DNA from 4 places in the Streptomyces sp. NPDC041940 genome. Region 4 is predicted to be linked to each of the others. Evidence: riboswitches for the same ligand, from Rfam matches in the RefSeq annotation. Region 4 holds a riboswitch; each other region holds the start of a gene.
What was found. Region 4 has a riboswitch for cobalamin ahead of ACZ6I3_RS37320 (ribonucleoside-diphosphate reductase subunit alpha). Riboswitches for the same ligand answer to the same signal wherever they lie in the genome.
Positions count from the first base shown of each region.

Region 1: linked by a shared signal. The riboswitch ahead of ACZ6I3_RS07615 (ABC transporter substrate-binding protein) and the one ahead of ACZ6I3_RS37320 (ribonucleoside-diphosphate reductase subunit alpha) in region 4 are both predicted to bind cobalamin.
Region 2: linked by a shared signal. The riboswitch ahead of ACZ6I3_RS15920 ((2Fe-2S) ferredoxin domain-containing protein) and the one ahead of ACZ6I3_RS37320 (ribonucleoside-diphosphate reductase subunit alpha) in region 4 are both predicted to bind cobalamin.
Region 3: linked by a shared signal. The riboswitch ahead of ACZ6I3_RS13395 (energy-coupling factor ABC transporter permease) and the one ahead of ACZ6I3_RS37320 (ribonucleoside-diphosphate reductase subunit alpha) in region 4 are both predicted to bind cobalamin.

Region 1 is NZ_JBVJBP010000003.1:74,269-79,315, reverse strand. It holds gene ACZ6I3_RS07630 (hypothetical protein) at 1-405, opposite strand, end outside; gene ACZ6I3_RS07625 (ABC transporter ATP-binding protein) at 479-1,291, opposite strand; gene ACZ6I3_RS07620 (FecCD family ABC transporter permease) at 1,288-2,301, opposite strand; gene ACZ6I3_RS07615 (ABC transporter substrate-binding protein) at 2,298-3,257, opposite strand; cobalamin riboswitch at 3,385-3,574, opposite strand; gene ACZ6I3_RS07610 (CoA-binding protein) at 3,656-4,063, shown strand; gene ACZ6I3_RS07605 (4-hydroxybenzoate 3-monooxygenase) at 4,100-5,047, shown strand, end outside.
Region 2 is NZ_JBVJBP010000008.1:25,398-30,444, forward strand. It holds gene ACZ6I3_RS15910 (APC family permease) at 1-1,142, shown strand, start outside; gene ACZ6I3_RS15915 (universal stress protein) at 1,145-1,570, shown strand; gene ACZ6I3_RS15920 ((2Fe-2S) ferredoxin domain-containing protein) at 1,584-1,955, opposite strand; cobalamin riboswitch at 2,002-2,124, opposite strand; gene ACZ6I3_RS15925 (ferric reductase-like transmembrane domain-containing protein) at 2,140-3,114, opposite strand; cobalamin riboswitch at 3,223-3,329, shown strand; gene ACZ6I3_RS15930 (GHMP family kinase ATP-binding protein) at 3,403-4,257, shown strand; gene ACZ6I3_RS15935 (cysteine synthase family protein) at 4,254-5,047, shown strand, end outside.
Region 3 is NZ_JBVJBP010000006.1:179,775-184,821, reverse strand. It holds gene cbiQ (cobalt ECF transporter T component CbiQ) at 1-724, opposite strand, end outside; gene ACZ6I3_RS13400 (energy-coupling factor ABC transporter substrate-binding protein) at 730-1,074, opposite strand; gene ACZ6I3_RS13395 (energy-coupling factor ABC transporter permease) at 1,071-1,772, opposite strand; cobalamin riboswitch at 1,803-1,987, opposite strand; gene ACZ6I3_RS13390 (serine/threonine-protein kinase) at 2,066-3,493, opposite strand; gene ACZ6I3_RS13385 (MDR family MFS transporter) at 3,756-5,047, opposite strand, start outside.
Region 4 is NZ_JBVJBP010000034.1:2,242-7,288, forward strand. It holds gene ACZ6I3_RS37310 (helix-turn-helix domain-containing protein) at 1-591, opposite strand, end outside; gene ACZ6I3_RS37315 (GNAT family N-acetyltransferase) at 1,272-1,778, shown strand; cobalamin riboswitch at 1,831-1,969, shown strand; gene ACZ6I3_RS37320 (ribonucleoside-diphosphate reductase subunit alpha) at 2,093-4,468, shown strand; gene ACZ6I3_RS37325 (ribonucleotide-diphosphate reductase subunit beta) at 4,468-5,047, shown strand, end outside.

The DNA of each region.
Region 1 (5,047 bases), on a different contig from region 4:
GTTCTCGGCCTGCGCGGGGGCGACATCGATCCGTACACCGTCCGTCGCCGTGCCGCCCTCGACCGCGACCTGGATGACCTGGGCCTCGCCCAGCCCGGCACTCACGTCGGGGCTGTCCTCGAAGGGCCGGATGCCGAGCGCCGCGGCGCTCGCGCGCAGCTCCGCCTGCCGTCGCCCGCCGGTCAGCAGCGCCCACACCGGGGTGCCGCCCAGCTCCAGGGCCCGGACGAGCAGGTCGGCGACGAGCAGCACCCGCAGGCTCGTCGTGTCGAAGTCGGGCGCGTGCACCTCGACACGGGTCAGGCCCCGGCGGGCCGGGGCGGCGTCGACCGGCTCGCCGCTACGGGCGTCGATGATGCGCAGCACGAGGCGAGCGTAGGCGGGCGGGCGCGCACACGCAGGCATGTTCGACGTTTTCAGGCCACCGTGGCGGGAAGCACCCCACCAATGGCGTGCCCGGCACCGGGCCGGGCATGCCTCAGGCCAGCGTGCCCAGGAAGCGCACGTGGGGCCGCTGTTCGGGCCCCTCGCGGCTGACGGCGGCCCGCACCCCGTACACCTCCGCGATGAGCTCCTCGGTGAGGACGTCACCGGGAGCACCGCCCGCCACCACCGTCCCCCCGCGCAGGACGACGACCCGGTCGCAGTACATCGCCGCGAGGTTGAGGTCGTGCAGCGCGACGACGGTGGTGACCGGCAGGCCCGTGACCAGGGCGAGCAGGTCCAGCTGGTGGTGGATGTCGAGGTGGTTGGTGGGCTCGTCCAGGAGGAGTTCCCGGGGTTCCTGCGCGAGCGCGCGGGCGATCTGCACCCGCTGGCGTTCGCCGCCCGAGAGGGTGTGCCAGGGCTGGCCGGCCCGGGCGGCGAGGCCGGTGCGCTCCAGGGCGGCGTGGATCGCCCGCTCGTCGTCCGCCGAGGCGGGTGTCCAGGCGCGGCGGTGCGGGATCCGGCCCAGCCGTACGACGTCCAAGACCGTCAGCTCGACCTGGGTGTCGGCCTGTTGCTCGACCGTGGCGAGGCGGCGGGCGACGGTACGGCGGGGCAGGTCGCCCAGCGGGGTGCCGTCCAGGGTGACGACTCCGGCGGTCGGCGTGAGCAGCCCGGCCAGCAGCCGCAGCAGCGTGGACTTGCCGGAGCCGTTGGGGCCGAGGACGCCGACGGTGGAGCCGGGTTCGGGGGCGAGGGCGACGCCGTCGAGGATGAGGCGCCCGTCGGTACGGCGGCTGACCCGGTCGGCCCGGAGCCCGTCCCGCACCGGCTTCTCCGTCTCACTGACGTGTGTCCCGGTCATCGCACCCTCCGTGTCCGGTAGAGGACCGCCACGAACGCCGGCACCCCGATCAGCGATGTCACGACCCCCACCGGCACCTCCTGCGGATCCAGGACCGTACGGGCCAGGGTGTCGACCCAGACCAGGAACACCGCGCCGGCGAGGGCGGTGATCGGCAGCAGCCGGGCGTGCCCGGGTCCGGCAAGCGCCCGGGCGGCGTGCGGCAGGACCAGCCCGACGAAGCCGATCGCCCCGGCGGAGCTGACCAGCGCCGCCGTGAGCAGGGCGGTGACGCACAGCAGCACCAGGCGGGTGCGGGCCACGGACACCCCGAGCGCGGCCGCCGCGTCCTGCCCGAAGGCGAAGGCGTCGAGGGTACGGGCGTACGACAGGCACACCACCAGCGCCACGGCCAGGACGGCGAAGCACAGCCACACGTCGGTCCAGCCGGCCCCGCCGAGCGAGCCCAGGAGCCAGAACAGCACGCCCTTGGTCGTCTCGGCGTCGGCGGCGGTCAGCACGACGAAGGAGGTGAGTGCGGAGAAGAGCTGCATGGCGGCGACGCCCGCGAGGACGACCCGGTCGGTGGTGTCGCCGAGGGTGTGGCTGAGCAGCAGGACCAGCGCGAAGGAGACCAGGGCGCCGAGGAACGCGCCCGCGGACACCGAGACGACACCGCCGCCCACGCCCAGCACGACGATGACGACCGCGCCGGTGGAGGCGCCCGAGGACACCCCGAGCACGAACGGATCGGCCAGCGGGTTGCGCAGCAGCGACTGCATCACCGCCCCGCACACGGCGAGGCCGGCCCCGCACACGGCCGCGAGCAGGGTGCGCGGCAGCCGCAGCTGCCAGACGATCCCGTCCCGGATCGGCGTCAGGTCGGAGCTGCCGAGCCCGACATGCGAGGCGACGACGGACCACACGTCCCCGACCCGGATGTCGGCCGGTCCGATGGTGATCGCCAGGGCCACGGAGACCACCAGCAGCAAGGCGCCCGCGACACCGAGCGCCGGTCCGCGGACGGTCACTTCACGAGCCCGAACTCACGCAGTCCGGCCGCGACCTTCTCCACGCCCTCGACGGTGCGGATGGTCGGGTTCATGGCCTGTCCGCTGAGCAGCACGTAGCGCTTGTTCTTGACGGCGTCCATGTTCTTGGTGGCCGGGTTGGACTCAAGGAAGGCGATCTTCCGCTTCGCCGACTCGGCGGTCTCCGAGTTGCGGGTCAGATCGCCGATGACGAGGACGTCGGGGTTGCGGTCGGCGACCGTCTCCCAGTTGACCTGCGGCCATTCCTCGTGCGTGTCGTCGAAGGCGTTCTCGGCGCCGAGGGCGCGGGTCATGATGCCGGGCGCTCCGCAGCAGCCGGCCATGTAGGGCGACTCGGAGTTGGCGAACCAGTACAGAAGGGAGACGTCGGAGGCGTCGACGCCCTGGGTGGCCTTCTTCATCCGCTGCTGGAGGGAGGCCACGAGCTTGTCGCCGCGGTCCTTCACTCCGAACACGGTCGCGAGGTCCCGCACCTCGCCGTAGACGGCGTCGATGCCCAGCGCCTTGTCGCGCTTGCCGTCGCCGCCGCCCGAGTTGTCCTTGCCTGCGCAGTCGGACGGGGAGACGTACGTGGGCACGCCGAGCTTCTCGAACTGGTCCCGGGTGGCGACGCCGCCCTTGCCGAGGGTGGAGACGAAGGACGCGGCGACGAAATCGGGCTCGGAGTCCAGGACCCGTTCGAAGGACGGGTTGTTCTCGGCGATGCGCGGCACCTTCGCGTTGGCCTTCTCCAGCCCCTTCATCACGGGGTCGGTCCAGGTGGCCGTGCCCGCTATTCGGTCGGCGAGGCCGAGGGAGAGCAGGATCTCGGTGGTGCCCTGGTTGAGGGAGACGGCGTGCTTGGGCGCCTTGTCGACTCGGACCTTCCGGCCGCAGTTGTCGAGAGCGGCGGACGCCTTGGCCTTGGGAGCCTCGGAGCCTGCGCAGCCGGTCATGAGCAGGGAGCAGGCCGCGAGCAGGACGGCGGCACGGGCGGGTCGGGCGAGGGGCAAGGAAACCAGTCCTCAGACGTCGAGGGCCCGATCGCGGAGCCCGGTCGTACGGTGCTCCCCCACCGCCGGCCGGCCGCGGGGGCCGCCAGCAGGTCTTCGGACTCGGGTTCACCCGGTGCGGGGCGCCTTCCCGTACGACATACGAGCCGTTCAGTGGCCGAGGCCCCGCCCGTCCCCCTCACCGCTGCGCGTCAGTTCCGGATTCGCACCGGATTCCCTGACCCACGTACATGGGTTCGACTGGCCTCGGCAAGCTATCACGGAGGATCCGGGGGAATCACAGCGCACCCTGCGTCGTTGCCCGGACAGCAGCTCTTCCGCGACTCCCGAGGAGGCCGCCGGTGTACGGCGACGACGCAACGCTCCGCAGGATCCTCACCGAGCTCGGCGACACCTGGGCCGTGGTGGGCCTGTCGTCGAACCGGCAGCGCGCGGCGTACGGCGTCGCCGCGGTGCTCCAGCGGTACGGCAAGCGCGTCGTGCCCGTGCACCCCAAGGCGGAGACCGTGCACGGCGAGCAGGGGTACGCGAGCCTGTCGGACATCCCCTTCGACGTGGACGTCGTGGACGTGTTCGTGAACAGCGACCTCGCCGGAGCCGTCGCGGACGAGGCGGTCGCCAAGGGCGCGGGGGCGGTGTGGTTCCAGCTCGGGGTCGTCGACGCGGCGGCGTACGACCGGACCCGGGCCGCGGGTCTGGAGATGGTGATGGACCGCTGCCCGGCGATCGAGATCCCGCGGGTGGGGTGACGGTCACGGCCGACGCGCCCGCTCCATAATGAGTGCATGACCCACCCCTCCCCGCCCTCGAACTCCGGCTCCCCGCACCATGTCCCGGTCGTCGTCGTGGGCGCCGGTCCCGCCGGGCTGACGATCGGCAACATCCTGCGGGCCGCCTCGGTGGACTGCCTGGTGCTGGAGACCGAGACCCGGGAGTTCATCGAGCAGCGGCCCCGGGCCGGGATCATCGAGGAGTGGGCCGTACGGGGCCTGGAGAAGCGCGGCCTCGCCCGGAATCTGCTGGACCGCGCGGAGCTGCACAGCGCGTGCGAGTTCCGCTTCGACGGGGAGCGGTACCCGTTCCACTACGGCGAGATGACGGGCAGTCACCACTTTGTCTACCCGCAGCCGTTGCTGGTGACGGACCTGGTGCGCGAGTACGCCGACGTGCGCGGCGGGGAGATCCGCTTCGGGGTCCGGGACGTCGAGGTGCACGACATCGACAGCGACCGGCCGTCCGTGTCGTACACCTGCCCGGAGACGGGTGAACGGCGGGTCGCGCACTGCGACTTCGTGGCCGGCTGCGACGGGGCGCGCGGAGTGACGCGGGCCTCGCTGCCGCCGGAGCGGGTCCGCCTCGCGCGGCACGACTACGGCATCGGCTGGCTGGCGCTGCTCGCCGAGGCCCCGCCGTCGGCCGACTGCGTGCTGTTCGGCTGTCACGAGAACGGCTTCGCGGGCCAGATGCCACGCAGCCCGGAGGTGACCCGCTACTACCTCCAGTGCCCGCCGGGCGACGACCCGGAGAACTGGCCGCACGAGCGCGTCTGGGCGGAGCTGCGGCAGCGGCTCGGGGCGGCCGGTGCGCCGCCGCTGACGGAGGGGCGGCTGATCGAGAAGCGCGTGCTGGACATGCACGACTACGTGGTCGAGCCGATGGTGCACGGCCGGCTTCACCTCGTCGGCGACGCGGCCCATCTGGTCGCCCCCATCGCCGCCAAGGGCATGAACCTC
Region 2 (5,047 bases), on a different contig from region 4:
TCGCCGTGACCTTCTTCCTGCTCGCCGTGGGCCTGGACAGCTGGGCGGACAACGACGTCCTGCGCCAGGTGCTCACCGTGCTGCTCATCGTGGTGATGACGGCCATCTGTGTGATCGGCACCGAGGTGTCGGCCAAGGTGCAGAACACCCTCATCCTGGCGCAGGTCGTCTGCCTGCTCGCCTTCGCCGTGGTGGCGCTGTACCGCGTCTACGCCGACACCGGCACCCTCGAATCCATCGACCCGGAGTTCAGCTGGCTCAACCCCTTCGGGGCCGGCGGGGGGTCCCTGACCGGCGCCCTGCTGCTGGGCGTGTTCATCTACTGGGGCTGGGAGTCGGCGGTCAACCTCACCGAGGAGGTGGAGGACTCCGCCACGGCGCCCGGCAAGGCGGCCATCTGGTCGACGGTGCTGCTGCTGGTGACCTACCTCGCGGTCGCCTTCGCGGTCGTCGCCTACGCGGGCACGGCCTACCTCGAGGAGAACGCCGCCGAGGAGGAGTTCATCTTCGCGCTGCTCGCCGAAGAGGCGATGGGCGGCTGGGACTGGGTCGTACTGCTGGCGGTCTCGACATCGGCACTGGCGTCCACGCAGACGACGATCATCCCGGCGTCCCGCACCGGACTGTCCATGGCCCGCCGGTACGCCCTGCCGAAGCACTTCGGGCACATCAACCCCCGGTTCCGCACCCCGGACGTGAGCACCTGGTGGGTCGCGGGCATCGCCACCGCCTGGTACCTCGTCGTCTACAACATCAGCGAGAACGCCCTCTTCGACTCCCTGACGGCGCTGTCCCTGCTGATCGCGTTCTACTACGCGCTCACCGGTGTCGCCTGCGCGGTCTACTACCGGCGCCTGCTGACCAGGAGTGTCCGGGATCTCCTCCTGATCGGCCTCGGCCCGCTGATCGGCGCCGGGCTGCTGGCGTGGCTGCTGGTGGAGTCGGTCCAGGACATGGCCGATCCGGCCAACTCCGTCACCGGCACCGCCTGGTTCGGGCTCGGCCCGCCGCTCGTCATCGGCATCGGCGTCGCCGTCGCGGGCGTGATCATCATGGTCGTCTGGCGACTGATGTCCCCCGCGTTCTGGTCGGAGCGCCCGAGCACGGTCGACCCCGACCTCGTTGACCGCAAGGAGTCCTGAAGATGTCGGTGATCCTCGGCTACGACGAGTCCCCGGGCGCCCTGCGCGCGCTGCGGGTGGCGATCGAGGTGGCGGCCGCGTACGGCGAGCCCCTGGTGATCGTCTACGGCGCCGCGGCCCCCGGCGTCACGGGCGAGGAGTACGGCGCTCATCAGAAGGCCGTCCGTGAGGCCGGAACCACCGTGCTCGGTCACGCGGTCCGGGTCGCCGACGAGGCCGGTGTGCCCAGCACGGTCGAACTCATCGACGAGCGGCCCGCGCAGGCGCTGATCGACGCCGCGGAACGCCATGACGCCAGGGTGATCGTGGTGGGCACGTGGGGCGAGAGCCCGGTGCGCGGGGCGCTCCTGGGCTCGACCCCCCACAAGCTGCTGCACCTGTCGAACGTCCCGGTCCTGTGCGTGCCGGCGGAGGAACAGGAGTCCTGAGAGCCGGGCCTGGTCAGGAACTGCCCGCGCGCCGTTTCGCGAGCGGGCTGAAGGCGTACAGGCCGAGGATGTCGGGCAGGGGCGCGACGCCGGGGCCGCCGTCGCGGACCCAGGTGACGATGTCCTCGGTCGCGGCCGGGTCGTTGACCAGCCCGAGCCACACCGGCCGGGCCCCGGCGGCCCGGCCCGCCGTGGACGGCTGTACGACGATGACGTTGGCCTGGTCGCAGACATCGAGGCACTCGGAGACCCGCACGGGCGCCGCCTCGCGCAGCCGCTCGGTCTGGGCCGTGTGGTCGACGCCGGTCACCTTGCGGGTGCCGCAGCAGCAGTCCCGGCAGACGACGACGCGGCACGGAACCCCTCCGGCCGGGGTTGCGGACATGCCGCACCTGTCCTCTCTCCGGGGAGATCCGCCCCGGTGGTTCGTCGAGGAGGCGACCGCGTGAGTCTCCTGGCTCCCGGCCGAGGCCGGTCACAGTGGCGGGACCGCGCCGGATTCACACCGGCTTCCTCGTTCCGCCGTCGCCATGTCGCCGGCCATCATTCCATGCGGCCGGTGCGGGGCTTCAGTCCGTCTCGTGGGCGTGCGGCTGCGTGGCCGGCGGTTCGGCAGGGCGTTCGCGGCCACCGTCCCGGCCGGAGGCGATCACGGCGAGGAGCCCTACGACCACGGCCCCGGCGGCGATGCGTCCCGCCGCCCGTGCCGTCCAGGCCGACCGGGTCACGCCCGTGCCCGCACCCGGCGCGGCGAGGCGTTCGGACCGCCGGGCGGGCCGCAGCAGGCGCAGCACCAGCAGGGCGGCGACGGGCAGTTGCAGCAGCCACAGCACGGTGCGCGGCCACTCGCCGTACCAGACGTTGGTGCCGTAGAGCAGGGTGTGCCAGACGCTGAGGACGTACACGACGATCACGAACCGGTGCAGGCGGCGCCAGGTGTTCGCGCCGATGCGGTGCCGGACGTAGAAGAGCAGGCCCAGGGGGATCGCCACGTACAGGGCGCCCTGGCCGAGCGGGATGGCGATGCGGCCGGTCCCGGAGTCGTACCAGCCGGGCACGAAGGTGTCCGCGAAGCCGGCCCAGAGCCGCTCGGCCCACCCCAGCTGTGCCTCGTAGCGCACGAGTTCCGCCGCGAACATCAGGGCGTGCGCGAACATCAGGGCCATGGTGGTCAGGCTCGTGGTGCGGTGCCAGCGTTCCAGGACCTGCCGGGAGACCGGCAGCCGGCCGGGGCCCGGCCCCGACAGGAGCAGCCCCAGCATGACCGTGCCCCAGGCCCACAGCAGGCCCGACCAGCCGAACGCCTGGCTGAGCAGATACATCCAGTAGGTGCCGGGATCGTCCATGAACGGCATGACCGCGACCGTGTCGGAGGTGCCGGACTCCATCCGGGCCCACAGCAGCGCGAACACCGCCGCCGTGACCACGACCGCCGCTGCGGCGTCGGGCAGCGCGGAGCGGAGGTCGCCGCGCAGGGCCACGCGCTCGGCGCCGGGTCTCGGGACGCTCGTCCCGTTCTCGTCGGACCTCGGGTTCACCAGCATCGAGCACAGTCTCACCGAGGGGAGGTGGGTTACCGAGACGCAATCCGGCCAGAGGGACGGCCGGGACCCGACGGGCCCCCGGAGGCACCCTTTCCATCCCCTGGGGGCGTCCCTACGCTGAGGCGCGCAGTCGCAGGGGAACCCGGTGGGAGTCCGGGACTGTCCCGCAGCGGTGAGTGGGAGCCGAACGCCGGCCCGCGAGTCCGAAGGCCTGCCACTGCGCCCGCGCGTCACGCGCGGGCTGTGCACGGTGACCTCGAGGACTGGGTCGGCGGACGGAGGAATCACGTGGGTGGTGTCGTGTCCGGTGTCTGTCACGGCACGCTCGGCGAGCTGTACCAGGGGCCGCTGCGGGCGGGCCCCGATCCGGACATCGCGGTGGTGTCGTTCCCCGTGGACCGCCACTCCTGGGTGCACTTCACACCGGGGCCCGCGGGGCCGTTTCCCCTCGGGGAGAAGTCCCTGACGGCGGCCCGGCTCTTCCTGGAGCATCACGGCCTGTCCCTGCCGCCGGGCACCTGGACCACGCACTCCGAACTCCAGGTAGGCGTCGGGATGGCCAGTTCGACGGCGGACATCGTGGCGACCCTGCGCTGTCTGGCGGGGATCTTCTCACTGCCCTGCGACACCGACGTGGTGCTCGGCGTTCTGGCGGCGATCGAACGGTCGGACAGCGTCTTCCTCGACGAGTTCGCCCTGCATCTCAGCGGCCGGCACCGGGTGGTGCGGCGGCTGGGCACGGACCTCGGCTTCCACACCGCCTATGTGACCGAGCCGGGCACGGTGGACACCGCCGCCGTGACCGCGCCGCTCCTCGCGCACTACCGGCGCCGCGGGGAGGAGTACGAGCGGTGTCTGACCGACCTGCTGAAGGGCTTCGCCTGCGGTGACGCGGAGGCCGTGGCGCGGGCGGCGACCACCAGTGCCGCGCTGTCCCAGGAGGTGCTGCCCAAAGCGACGTTCGACCGGGTGCTGGCCCACCGGGAGCGGTTCGGTGCCGACGGTGTCTTCGTCGCGCACACCGGCTGTCTGACCGGCTATCTCTTCGCCCGCCGCCCGGACTCCCGCCTCAGGTCCGAACTGTCCGCGTTCTTCCGCTCGCTCGGCCACCAGTGCTCTTTCGCCCAAGGAGGCTACGGGTGATCCACCCCCACATCGCCGACGCCCTGAAGATTCCCGACCTGGTCCGGCTCACCGACGGGCTCGTGCTGCTCCGGTTCGAGTCGATGAAGATCTACTCGGCGCTCGCCGCCGTCCGCCGATTACTCGACCGGGGCACGGTCCGGCCGGGCCAGACCCTGATCGACAGCTCCAGCGGCATCTACGCCTACGCCCTGGCGCTGGCCTGTCACCGGCACGGCATGCGGTGCCACATCGTGGCGTCCACCACCGTCGACGCCACCACCCGCGCCCAGCTGGAGATCCTCGGCGCGAGTGTCGAGCAGGTCCAACCGTCCCGGAACCTCAAGCTCGACCAGGAGTTACGGGTACGGCGGGTGCGCGAGATCCTCGCCGAGCGCCCCGACTGCCACTGGATGCGCCAGTACCACGACGACATCCACTGCCTCGGCTATCACGAGGTCGCCGACCGGATAGCGCAGGCGTTCCCCGATACCCCTCTCACCGTCGTCGGCGGGGTGGGCTCCGGCGCCTCGACGGGCGGCCTCGTGGAGCGGCTCAGGGAGACGGAGCCGTCGGTGCGGCTGGTCGGGGTGCAGCCGTTCGGCAGCGTCACCTTCGGCAGCCAGGACCATCACGACCCCGAGGCGATCATCGCGGGCATCGGGTCGTCGATCGTCTTCGACAACGTCCGCCACCACCTCTACGACACCGTGCACTGGATGGACTTCACGCACGCCATGTCCGGCGCGGTCAGTCTGCTGCGCGAACACGCCGTCTTCGCCGGGCTGTCCACCGGCGCCGGATATCTGGC
Region 3 (5,047 bases), on a different contig from region 4:
AGGTGAGGACGACCAGCGCCGCGAGGAGCGCGCAACTGGCGACCGTGAAGCGGACGGAGACCCGGGCCTCCGGCACCAGAACCCGCAGGGTCCCGTCGTAGCCGCGCCCGGCGAGACCGGCCTGGAGGCGGGCCGCCCGGTCGAAGGCCCGGACGAACGCGGTGGCGCCGAGCCCGCCCAGCGAACGCCAGGCGGCGGCCCGCGTGGTGTGCCCGAGCCGGGCGGCCTGCGCGTCGCGGATCCGGCGCACTGAGTCCAGCAGCAGAAAGCTCATGCGGTACGTCACGAGCGCGACATCGACGACCGGCGCCGGGACGCCGGCCCGGACCAGGCGCGGCAGCAGGTCGGACATGGGCGTGGTGAAGGCGAACAGCAGCACCCCCAGGGAGGCCGCCGAGGTGCGCAGCAGCAACTCCCCGGCCCGCAGCGGCCCGTCGTCCGCGAGGGAGACGAAGCCCTCCGGCCCGCCCACCTGGACGAGCAGCGTGAGAGCGCCGGTCACGCAGAAGCCCAGCGGCACCCGGTAGGCCCGCCACAGCCGCCGGCCGGGCACACCGGCCGGCCCCAGCAGCAGGGACACGGCCGTCACCAGCACCAGGGCCGCGCCCGGCCAGGGCGGCAGCGAGATGGCCAGCACGGTGAGTCCCAGACCGAGCACGGCCTTGTCCACGGGATGGCGGCGGCGCCAGCGACTGCTGTGCGCCGCCGCGTCGATCGGCAGCACGCGGCTCAGGCCCTTTCGGCCGCCGGCTCCTCGGCGTCCCGCTCCCGCGCCTGCTGCTCACCCTGGCGCCGGCCCCGGCGCAGACCGAAGTAGTAGGCGAGGACACCGGCTCCGAGCGCCGCCTGCAGGGCGAACAGCGCCGACTCGATCTCACCCGACGGCGGCTCGTACAGCGGCGAGAACCAGGGCTCGTAGTCCGGGTCGATCTCGGTGATCGCCGTCTCCGCCTGGGCGTCGGCGCCCGCGAACGGCTCCTCCTTGTGGTCGCCGAGGCCGAGCGCGAGCGGCAGTACGGCGAGCGCGGCCACGGCGAGCAGCAGCAGGAGGTTGATCTTCGTGTTCTTCTTCATCGGGCCGCCACCTCGGTCTCGGTCACGGACTGCTTCTTGGCGAGGAGCACGCCCAGCCGGGTCAGTTCGCCCTTGCTGGACTGCACCAGCAGCCGCATCACGAGCACGGTCAGCAGGCCCTCGCTCACCGCGAGCGGGATCTGGGTGACGGCGAAGATGGTGCCGAACTTGCCGAGCGCGCCCACGAACCCGCTGCCCGGGTCGGGGAAGGCGAGCGCCAGCTGCACGCTGGTGACGCAGTACGTCGACAGGTCGGCGAAGAACGCCCCGAAGAAGACCGCGACCATCAGCGGCACGTCGTACCGCCGCAGCAGCTTGTACACGGCGTATCCGACCCAGGGGCCGACGATCGCCATGGAGAAGACGTTGGCGCCGAGCGTGGTCAGACCGCCGTGGGCGAGCAGCAGCGCCTGGAAGAGCAGGGTGATGGTGCCCAGCACCGCCATGATGGGTGGCCGGAAAAGGATGGCTCCCAGACCCGTTCCGGTGGGGTGGGAGCAACTGCCGGTGACCGACGGCAGTTTCAGGGCGGACAGAACGAACGTGAAGGCACCGGAGGCACCGAGGAGCAGGGTGCTCTCGGGGTGCTCGCGCACCTCACGGGTGAGCGACCGGACCCCGTGGACGACGAACGGCGCCGACGCGACGCCCCAGGCGACCGCGTGTGCGGGCGGGAGAAAACCCTCGGCTATGTGCATGGTTCAGCAGACCCTCTCCAGCACCTCGTGGATGGTTGACGCGCCCTGGCCGGTCTCCTGGCTTACGGGTACCACCGCCCGTACTCCGCCTTCCCGGGTCACAAGGACCCAGTGGCTGCCCGTGAGGGCTGGAGCCGGACTTCCCGATTCACAGTGGCGAGGGCCGCACCGGCATCACACCGGCTTTCCCGTTCACCAAGGCGTGGTGACAGTAATGCCGAGATAAGGACGATGACAAGCCACCCGAGGGGGCGCGCGAGGGGGCGTCCGCTCGCACACCGGCGCAGGACCGCTCAGTCGTCGCCACCGTCGTCATCGTCGTCCCCGTCTTCCCAGGTCCGACGGGGCTTCTCCTGCTGGGGTTTGTCCGCCTTTCGCGGTGGGCCGGCCGTCTCCTGGGCCGGAGTCGCGGGGCTGGGCGTCGTGTCGACCGGGGTCGGGGGAGCGGGTGCGCTGGTGGACGGGGTGATATCGGCCACTGTGCCGGCGGCCGGCACGGTGGCGTCCGGAGCCGGGTCCGCCGCCGGAGCGGAGGAGAGCGGCGACGCGGAGTCCGCGGACGGCGTGGCGGCGGGGCTGCTCGCGGAGGGGGACGCGTCGGGTTCCGTGCCCTCCGTCGCGGTGTTGTCGGGCGAGAACCACATCATGCCGGCGAGCATCGCCGCGGCGAAGAGCGCCGCCGCGGCCACGGTCGCGGCCGCTCTGCGCCGGTTGTCGGGGGCGGCTCGGGGTGCGGCGCGGCGCGCACGGCCGGCCTGGGGCGTGCGGCCGGTGCGCAGCCCCGGGGCACCGGGCAGCGCGTACGTGGCCGGGTTGCGGGTCTCGGCGGCCGGATACGGCCTCGGCGTGACGGACGTCACCGGGGGCGCTGCCTCCGGCAGCGGCTCGGGCAGTCCCCGCCAGGCGCCGCCGGCGAACCACTCGGCGGTCCCCTGGGCGGTGGGCCGGTCCTCGGGCTGCTTGGCGAGCAGGCCGAGCAGGTAGTTCTCGAAGGCCGGCGGGAGTCCGGCGACACCGAGCTCGCGGGGCGGTACGGGCACGGAATCGAGATGCTGGTGCAGGAGCGCGACGGCGGTGTCTGCCTGGAACGGCGGCCGTCCGCTGAGGAGTTGGTAGAGCAGGCACCCCAGGGAGTACATGTCGGAGGCGGGCCCGGCGGGCTGGCCCAGGGCACGTTCGGGCGCGAGGTAGAGGCCGGTGCCGACGATCTGGCCGGTGGCGGTGAGCGCGGCGCCGGGGTCGTCGAGGAAGCGCGCGATGCCGAAGTCGCCGATCTTCAGGGTGCCGTGGGCGTCCAGCAGGAGGTTGGCGGGCTTGATGTCACGGTGGACGATGCCCTGCGCGTGCGCGGCGGCGAGCCCGGCGGCGGCCTGCGCGGCGAGATCGGCCACCCGCTCGGCGGGCAGCGCGCCGGAGGCGGCCAGCACCCCGGCGAGGCTGTCGCCCTCGACCAGTTCCATCACCAGGTACAGCCGGTTGTCGTACTCGCCGAAGTCCAGGACACCGACGAGATGGGGGTGGTTGAGACGCCCGGCGGTCTGGGCCTCCAGACGGAACCGGGAGGCCGCCGTGACGTCGGTGTCCTGGGGCAGCAGCAGCTTGACGGCCACCGCTCTGGCGAGCGTCTCGTCGTACGCGCGCCAGACCTCTCCCATTCCACCGCGTCCGATCTCAACATCCAGCCGGTAGCGGCCCGCTAGCAGCACTCGTCCTCGTCTCATGCGTGGGGGAAGGTACGTCGCCGCATGCCGAACTCCCCGTTTTGAGGCGGGGGTTGGTGGGGAACGTCGCAGCCGACCCAGGATACTGGCGCCGCGTGACCAATGATCTCCGCAGCGGGGGAGAGAGACGGTACGGTCGCGGAAATCCGGGAGCGGAGGAGTCGCCCGGCGGGGTGACGGTGCGGTGCGCGCGGTTGCCGGGGGTGTCCTGCGCGCGCCTCGGGGCGCCGGGGGCCGTCTGCTGGTGCCTGGGCGTGCCGGATCAGGCCGCCTCGTCCGCCTCCTCCGCCCGCTCCTCCCGGCGCGGCAGCAGAGCCACCGTCAGGGCCGGCACGGCCGCGAGGACCAGCCAGGGCACGGCGGCCGGGAGGCCGAGGTCGAGCAGGGAGCCGGTGGCCGCGCTGCCGGCCAGGACGATCAGGCCGGAGACGGAGGACAGCGCGCCCATGTAGAGGCCGATCCGGCCCTCCTCGGCCAGGTCGGGCACCCAGGCGCGGGCGGCGGGCACGACCAGCATCTGTCCCACGGTGAGCAGCACGACGAAGCCCGCGGCGGGCAGCAGTCCGGCGGCTCCCGTCCAGCCCGCGGGGCGCGCCGCGGCCACCACCGCGAAACCGGCCGCGATCAGCAGCAGCCCGGCCGTCATGGAACGGCGCAGGTCCAGCCGGTCGCCCGCCCAGCGGGTCACCGGCAGCTGGGTGAACACCACCAGCACCGAGGACAGGGCGAACAGCCAGGACAGCGGCGCCTGGGAGCCCGCCGCGCGCTGCACCTCGTCCGGCAGCGCCAGATACAGCTGGTTGTAGGCGAGCAGGTACGAGCCGTACGCCCCGCACAGGGCCAGGAAGGGGCGGTTGCGCAGCAGCAGGCGCGCCCCGCCCCGTTCCCGGATACGGACCCGGCCCGGGATGTGCTGCGGCATCAGCCACAGATGCCCGGCCAGGACGAGCACGAAGACCGCCGCGCCGGCGAGGCACGCGGTGCGGAAGTCGACGGCGAGCAGCAACCCGCCGAGCAGCGGTCCGACGAAGGCCCCGGCCTGGCCCGCGACGCTGAACAGGGCCAGGAGACGCGTGCGCGAGCCGTGCCCCTCCTCCTCCCAGACCACCGCCTGGCGGGCCACCTCGGACTCCACGGCCGGAGAGAACAGCGCGGCGGCGAAACCGATCACCAGCACGGCGCCGATCACGGCCCAGCTCGCCTCCGCGTATCCGAGCCACGCGAACCCGGCGATCCGCAGCACACAGCCGGCCAGCACGACCGGCCGCACCCCGAACCGGTCGACGAGCGAGCCGCCGACCACGAACAGTCCTTGCTGGCTGAAGGTGCGCAGCCCGAGCACGAACCCGACCAGCCAGCCCGCCATGCCGATCGCGGTGCCCAGGTGCTCGGCAAGGAACGGCAGGACGGCGTAGAAACCGACGTTGAAGGCGAGCTGGGTCAGGATCAGCAGCCGCAGCAGCGGCGACAGCTCCTTCCAGAGCCGCCAGGTGCTCTCGCGCGGGGTCTTGGACGTACGGGCGGCCCGGCGGGCCGGCACGCGGGAGACGGGGT
Region 4 (5,047 bases):
CACCCGGTCCACCACCCGGACCCGCTCGTCCCGGCCGAGCGCCGCCGTCAGTTCGGTCAGCCCGTGCGGCAGGTCCAGCACCGAGCGCTCCACGACCACCCGGTAGCGCACCCCGCGCCCGGCCGCCTGCTCCTCGGCGTCGTTCTCCATGCCGGACACGGCGACCGGACTGCCGGTGACCAGCGCGCACACCTCCTCGGTCGCGCCCAGCTGGAGCTGAAGGAAGCGCTGGGCGACGGCCGAGGTGCCGGTCACCACCTCCACCAGGTCGTGCACCGCCGGTTCGGCCGCCGCCGCCCGGTACTCCTCCGCGAGCAGCGCCGCCGCCAGCTCCGCCTTCTCCAGCTCGTGCCGCTGCTGGGTGAGCAGGGCGCCCAGCGCCACCCCGGGCGGCGCCGCCACCCAGCGGCCCGGCCGGGCCGAGGACCGGGCCGCCAGACCCCGCCGCTCCAGCCGGCGCAGCGCCCGCTCGGTGTCCTGCTCGGCCAGCGTCAGGCGCCGCGCCAGATCGGCCACGTCGGCCGCGCCCACGGACACCAGCGCCCGGTACGCCGCCTCGTGCGTCTCGTCGAGCCCTATCGCTGCCAGCATCGGCCCACGTCCCTCCCTGCGCACCCGTCACGGAAGCGGGTCGGCCTGGCGGAAACCGGCCACGGCGTAAACCCGCCGCCGCACATCATCGCCGTAGCGGCGGGGACTCTGCCAAGGTGGGCAGCACCGAGGGACGCGCGGCCGTGTACACGTTTCACCGCCGCGCCCCGAGGAACCCAGGACGGTGGCCCGGGCCCGGACGTGCGCGCGCACGAAGGGGATGCGGGGCCGGGTCACTTCGGACGCCGCCGGGCGGTCCTCCCGTGGGGGGTGGGGCCGCCCGGCGGCCACCAGCCTTTTGTCGTACGGCAGTTCACCCCCTCACTCGACACGCCGTTCGACGCGGCGGATGCGCCGGATTTTCCCGATGCCCCGTTTTCATACGGCCCGTGCGGTGGACAATCAGAGGCATGAGCCAGCAGGGGGGAAGACCCGCCCGTCATGAGGACGACTGGTGGGGGGAGCTGTACGACGACTCCCCCCAGGACACGGGTCCCACGGCAGCGCCCGATTCCCTGGACGACCGGTACGCCTCGGCGCGCAGCGCGGTGGCGGGGGGGGGGGGGGAGACGACGGGGGGGGGAACCCCCGGACACACCCCACCCCCCCCCCCCCCCCCCCCACCCCCCCCCCCCGCCCCCCCCCCCCCCCCCCCCCCCGCTGTCGTACACACTCACGCCATGGACACCCTGATCCGGCGAGTGAAACCCACCGAGTACGGCCCCCTCGGGGAGCTGACGGCCCACGCCTATCTCGCGGACGGCCTCCTCGACTTCGGCGAGAGCGACGAGTACCTCCACGAACTGCGGGACGTCGCCAAACGGGCGGCCGCGGCCGACGTCCTGGTCGCCGTCGAGAACGACACCCTCCTCGGCGGCGTCACCTTCGTACCGTCGGGCGGCCCCATGGCCGACATAGCCGGCCCGGGAGAGGCCGAGATACGGATGCTCGCCGTCGCGCACGCCGCCCGCGGCCGCGGCACGGGCGAGGCCCTCGTGGGCGCCTGCGTCGACCGGGCACGGGCCACGCCCGGCTGTCTCCGCGTCGTGCTGTCGACCCAGCGCACCATGCGCGCGGCCCACCGCATCTACGAGCGCCTGGGTTTCACCCGCACTCCCGGGCGCGACTGGAACCCGCTCCCGCACCTGGACGACATCACTCTCCTCACTTATCAGTTGACACTCTGAAACCAGCACGACACAACATCTGGGGGTGTCACCCGAACCCAGCACAAGATGTATGCTCGTGCTCGCTGTCGCCGCAGGGGAATCCGGCGCGAATCCGGAACTGTCCCGCAACGGTGTACTTGTGCGTATACGCCCTCAAGGCGGAGCGCACACGCTTCAGTCCGAGGACCTGCCGACAGCGCGCCCGGCCGTCCGGCCGGGGTGCCCTGACGTCCGGGCCTCGTGGAATGGGCCGGTGGACGCGACGCCGTGTGCGCTCGTGTGCTGCCCCCTGCCCTGCGCGAGGCCCCTTGCCGAGCGAGGGAGAGCCCCACGTGACCATCGCGCCAGCCGAACCGGTCTCAGCTGCCGAAGAAGAGCACGACGGTCCCGGTGCCGCGCTGCTGCGGACCCTGACCGAGCTGACCGCCGATCTCCCCGACGCCGACCCCGGCCGGGTCGCCGCCGCCGCGTTGCGCGGCCGGTCCGCGCGGGCGGACGAGACGGAGCTGCGCGAGCTCGCGACGGAGGCGGCCGCCGGCCTCATCTCCGAGGACCCCGCCTACTCCCGGCTGGCCGCGCGCCTGCTGACGATCGGCATCCGTGCCGAGGCCGCCTCGCAGGGCGTCACGTCCTTCACCGAGTCCGTGGCGGTCGGCCACCGGGAGGGCCTGATCGCCGACCGGACCGCCGAGTTCGTGCGCCTGCACGCTGCCCGGCTCGACGCGCTGATCGACCGGGCCGCCGACGACCGCTTCGGCTACTTCGGTCTGCGGACGCTGCACAGCCGCTACCTGCTCCGCCACCCGATCACCCGCAAGGTCGTCGAGACGCCCCAGCACTTCATGCTGCGCGTCGCCGCCGGCCTCGCCGAGGACGACACGGCACAGTCCGTCGACGAGGTCGCCGCGCTCTACGGGCTCATGAGCCGCCTCGACTACCTCCCCTCCTCCCCCACCCTCTTCAACTCCGGCACGCGGCACCCCCAGATGTCGTCCTGCTACCTCCTCGACTCCCCCAAGGACGAGCTCGACTCGATCTACGACCGGTACCACCAGGTGGCCCGGCTGTCGAAGCACGCGGGCGGCATCGGCCTCTCGTACTCCCGTATCCGTGCGCGCGGTTCGCTGATCCGCGGCACCAACGGCCACTCCAACGGCATCGTCCCGTTCCTGAAGACCCTCGACGCCTCGGTCGCCGCCGTGAACCAGGGCGGCCGCCGCAAGGGCGCGGCCGCGGTCTACCTGGAGACCTGGCACTCCGACATCGAGGAGTTCCTGGAGCTGCGCGACAACACCGGCGAGGACGCCCGCCGTACGCACAACCTGAACCTCGCGCACTGGGTGCCGGACGAGTTCATGCGGCGGGTGAACACCGACGGGCCGTGGTCGCTGTTCTCCCCCTCGGACGTGCCCGAGCTGGTCGACCTGTACGGCGCGGAGTTCGACGCCGCGTACCGGGAGGCCGAGGCGAAGGGCCTGGCGAGGAAGACCCTGCCCGCCCGTGAGCTGTACGGCCGCATGATGCGCGCCCTCGCGCAGACCGGCAACGGCTGGATGACGTTCAAGGACGCCGCCAACCGCACCGCCAACCAGACGGCAGAGCCGGGCCACGTCGTCCACTCCTCCAACCTCTGCACGGAGATCCTGGAGGTCACCGACGACGGGGAGACGGCGGTCTGCAACCTGGGGTCGGTCAACCTCGGCGCCTTCGTCGACCAGACCCGCGGGGACATCGACTGGGAGCGGCTGGACGAGACCGTCCGTACGGCCGTGACCTTCCTCGACCGTGTCGTGGACATCAACTTCTACCCGACCGAGCAGGCGGGCCGCTCCAACGCCCGCTGGCGTCCGGTCGGCCTCGGGGCCATGGGCCTGCAGGACGTCTTCTTCAAGCTGCGCCTGCCCTTCGACTCGCCCGAGGCCAAGGCGCTCTCCACCCGGATCGCCGAGCGGATCATGCTCGCCGCGTACGAGGCCTCCGCCGACCTGGCCGAGCGCAGCGGCCCGCTGCCGGCCTGGGAGAAGACCCGTACGGCCCGGGGTGTGCTGCACCCGGACCACTACGACGTGGAGCTGACCTGGCCCGAGCGCTGGGCGGCCCTGCGCGAGCGCATCGCCGCGACCGGCATGCGCAACTCCCTGCTCCTCGCCATCGCGCCCACGGCCACCATCGCCTCCATCGCGGGCGTGTACGAGTGCATCGAGCCGCAGGTGTCCAACCTGTTCAAGCGCGAGACGCTGTCGGGTGAGTTCCTCCAGGTCAACTCCTACCTGGTGGACGAGCTCAAGCAGCTCGGCGTGTGGGACGCCCGCAGTCGGGAGGCGCTGCGCGAGGCGAACGGCTCGGTGCAGGAGTTCGCCTGGATCCCCGCGGACGTACGGGCGCTCTACCGCACGGCGTGGGAGGTCCCGCAGCGCGGCCTGATCGACATGGCGGCGGCCAGGACCCCGTTCCTGGACCAGTCCCAGTCCCTGAACCTCTTCATGGAGACGCCGACCATCGGCAAGCTCTCCTCGATGTACGCGTACGCCTGGAAGGCCGGGCTGAAGACGACGTACTACCTGCGCTCGCGCCCGGCGACCCGCATCGCCCGCGCCGCACAGGCCCAGGCTCAGCCTGAGAAGACCATCCCCGTGCAGCAGACGGCCGACCCCGACGCGGTCGCCTGCTCCCTGGAAAACCCCGAGTCCTGCGAGGCCTGCCAGTAATGACCACCCAGAACCTTCTCGACCCCGGCTTCGAGCTCACCCTGCGTCCCATGCGCTACCCGGACTTCTACGAGCGCTACCGGGACGCCATCAAGAACACCTGGACCGTGGAGGAGGTCGACCTCCACTCGGACGTCGCGGACCTCGCCAAGCTGTCCCCCGAGGAGCAGCACCTGATCGGCCGTCTGGTCGCCTTCTTCGCGACGGGCGACTCGATCGTCGCGAACAACCTGGTGCTGACGCTGTACAAGCACATCAACTCCCCCGAGGCGCGGCTGTACCTGTCCCGCCAGCTGTTCGAGGAGGCCGTGCACGTCCAGTTCTATCTGACGCTGCTCGACACCTATCTCCCCGACCCGGAGGACCGCACCGCGGCGTTCGACGCCGTGGAGAGCATCCCCTCCATCCGCGAGAAGGCCGGGTTCTGCTTCAAGTGGATGGACTCGGTGGAGAAGCTGGACCGGCTGGAGACCCAGTCCGACCGCCGCCGCTTCCTGCTGAACCTGATCTGCTTCGCCGCGTGCATCGAGGGCCTGTTCTTCTACGGTGCCTTCGCCTACGTCTACTGGTTCCGCAGCC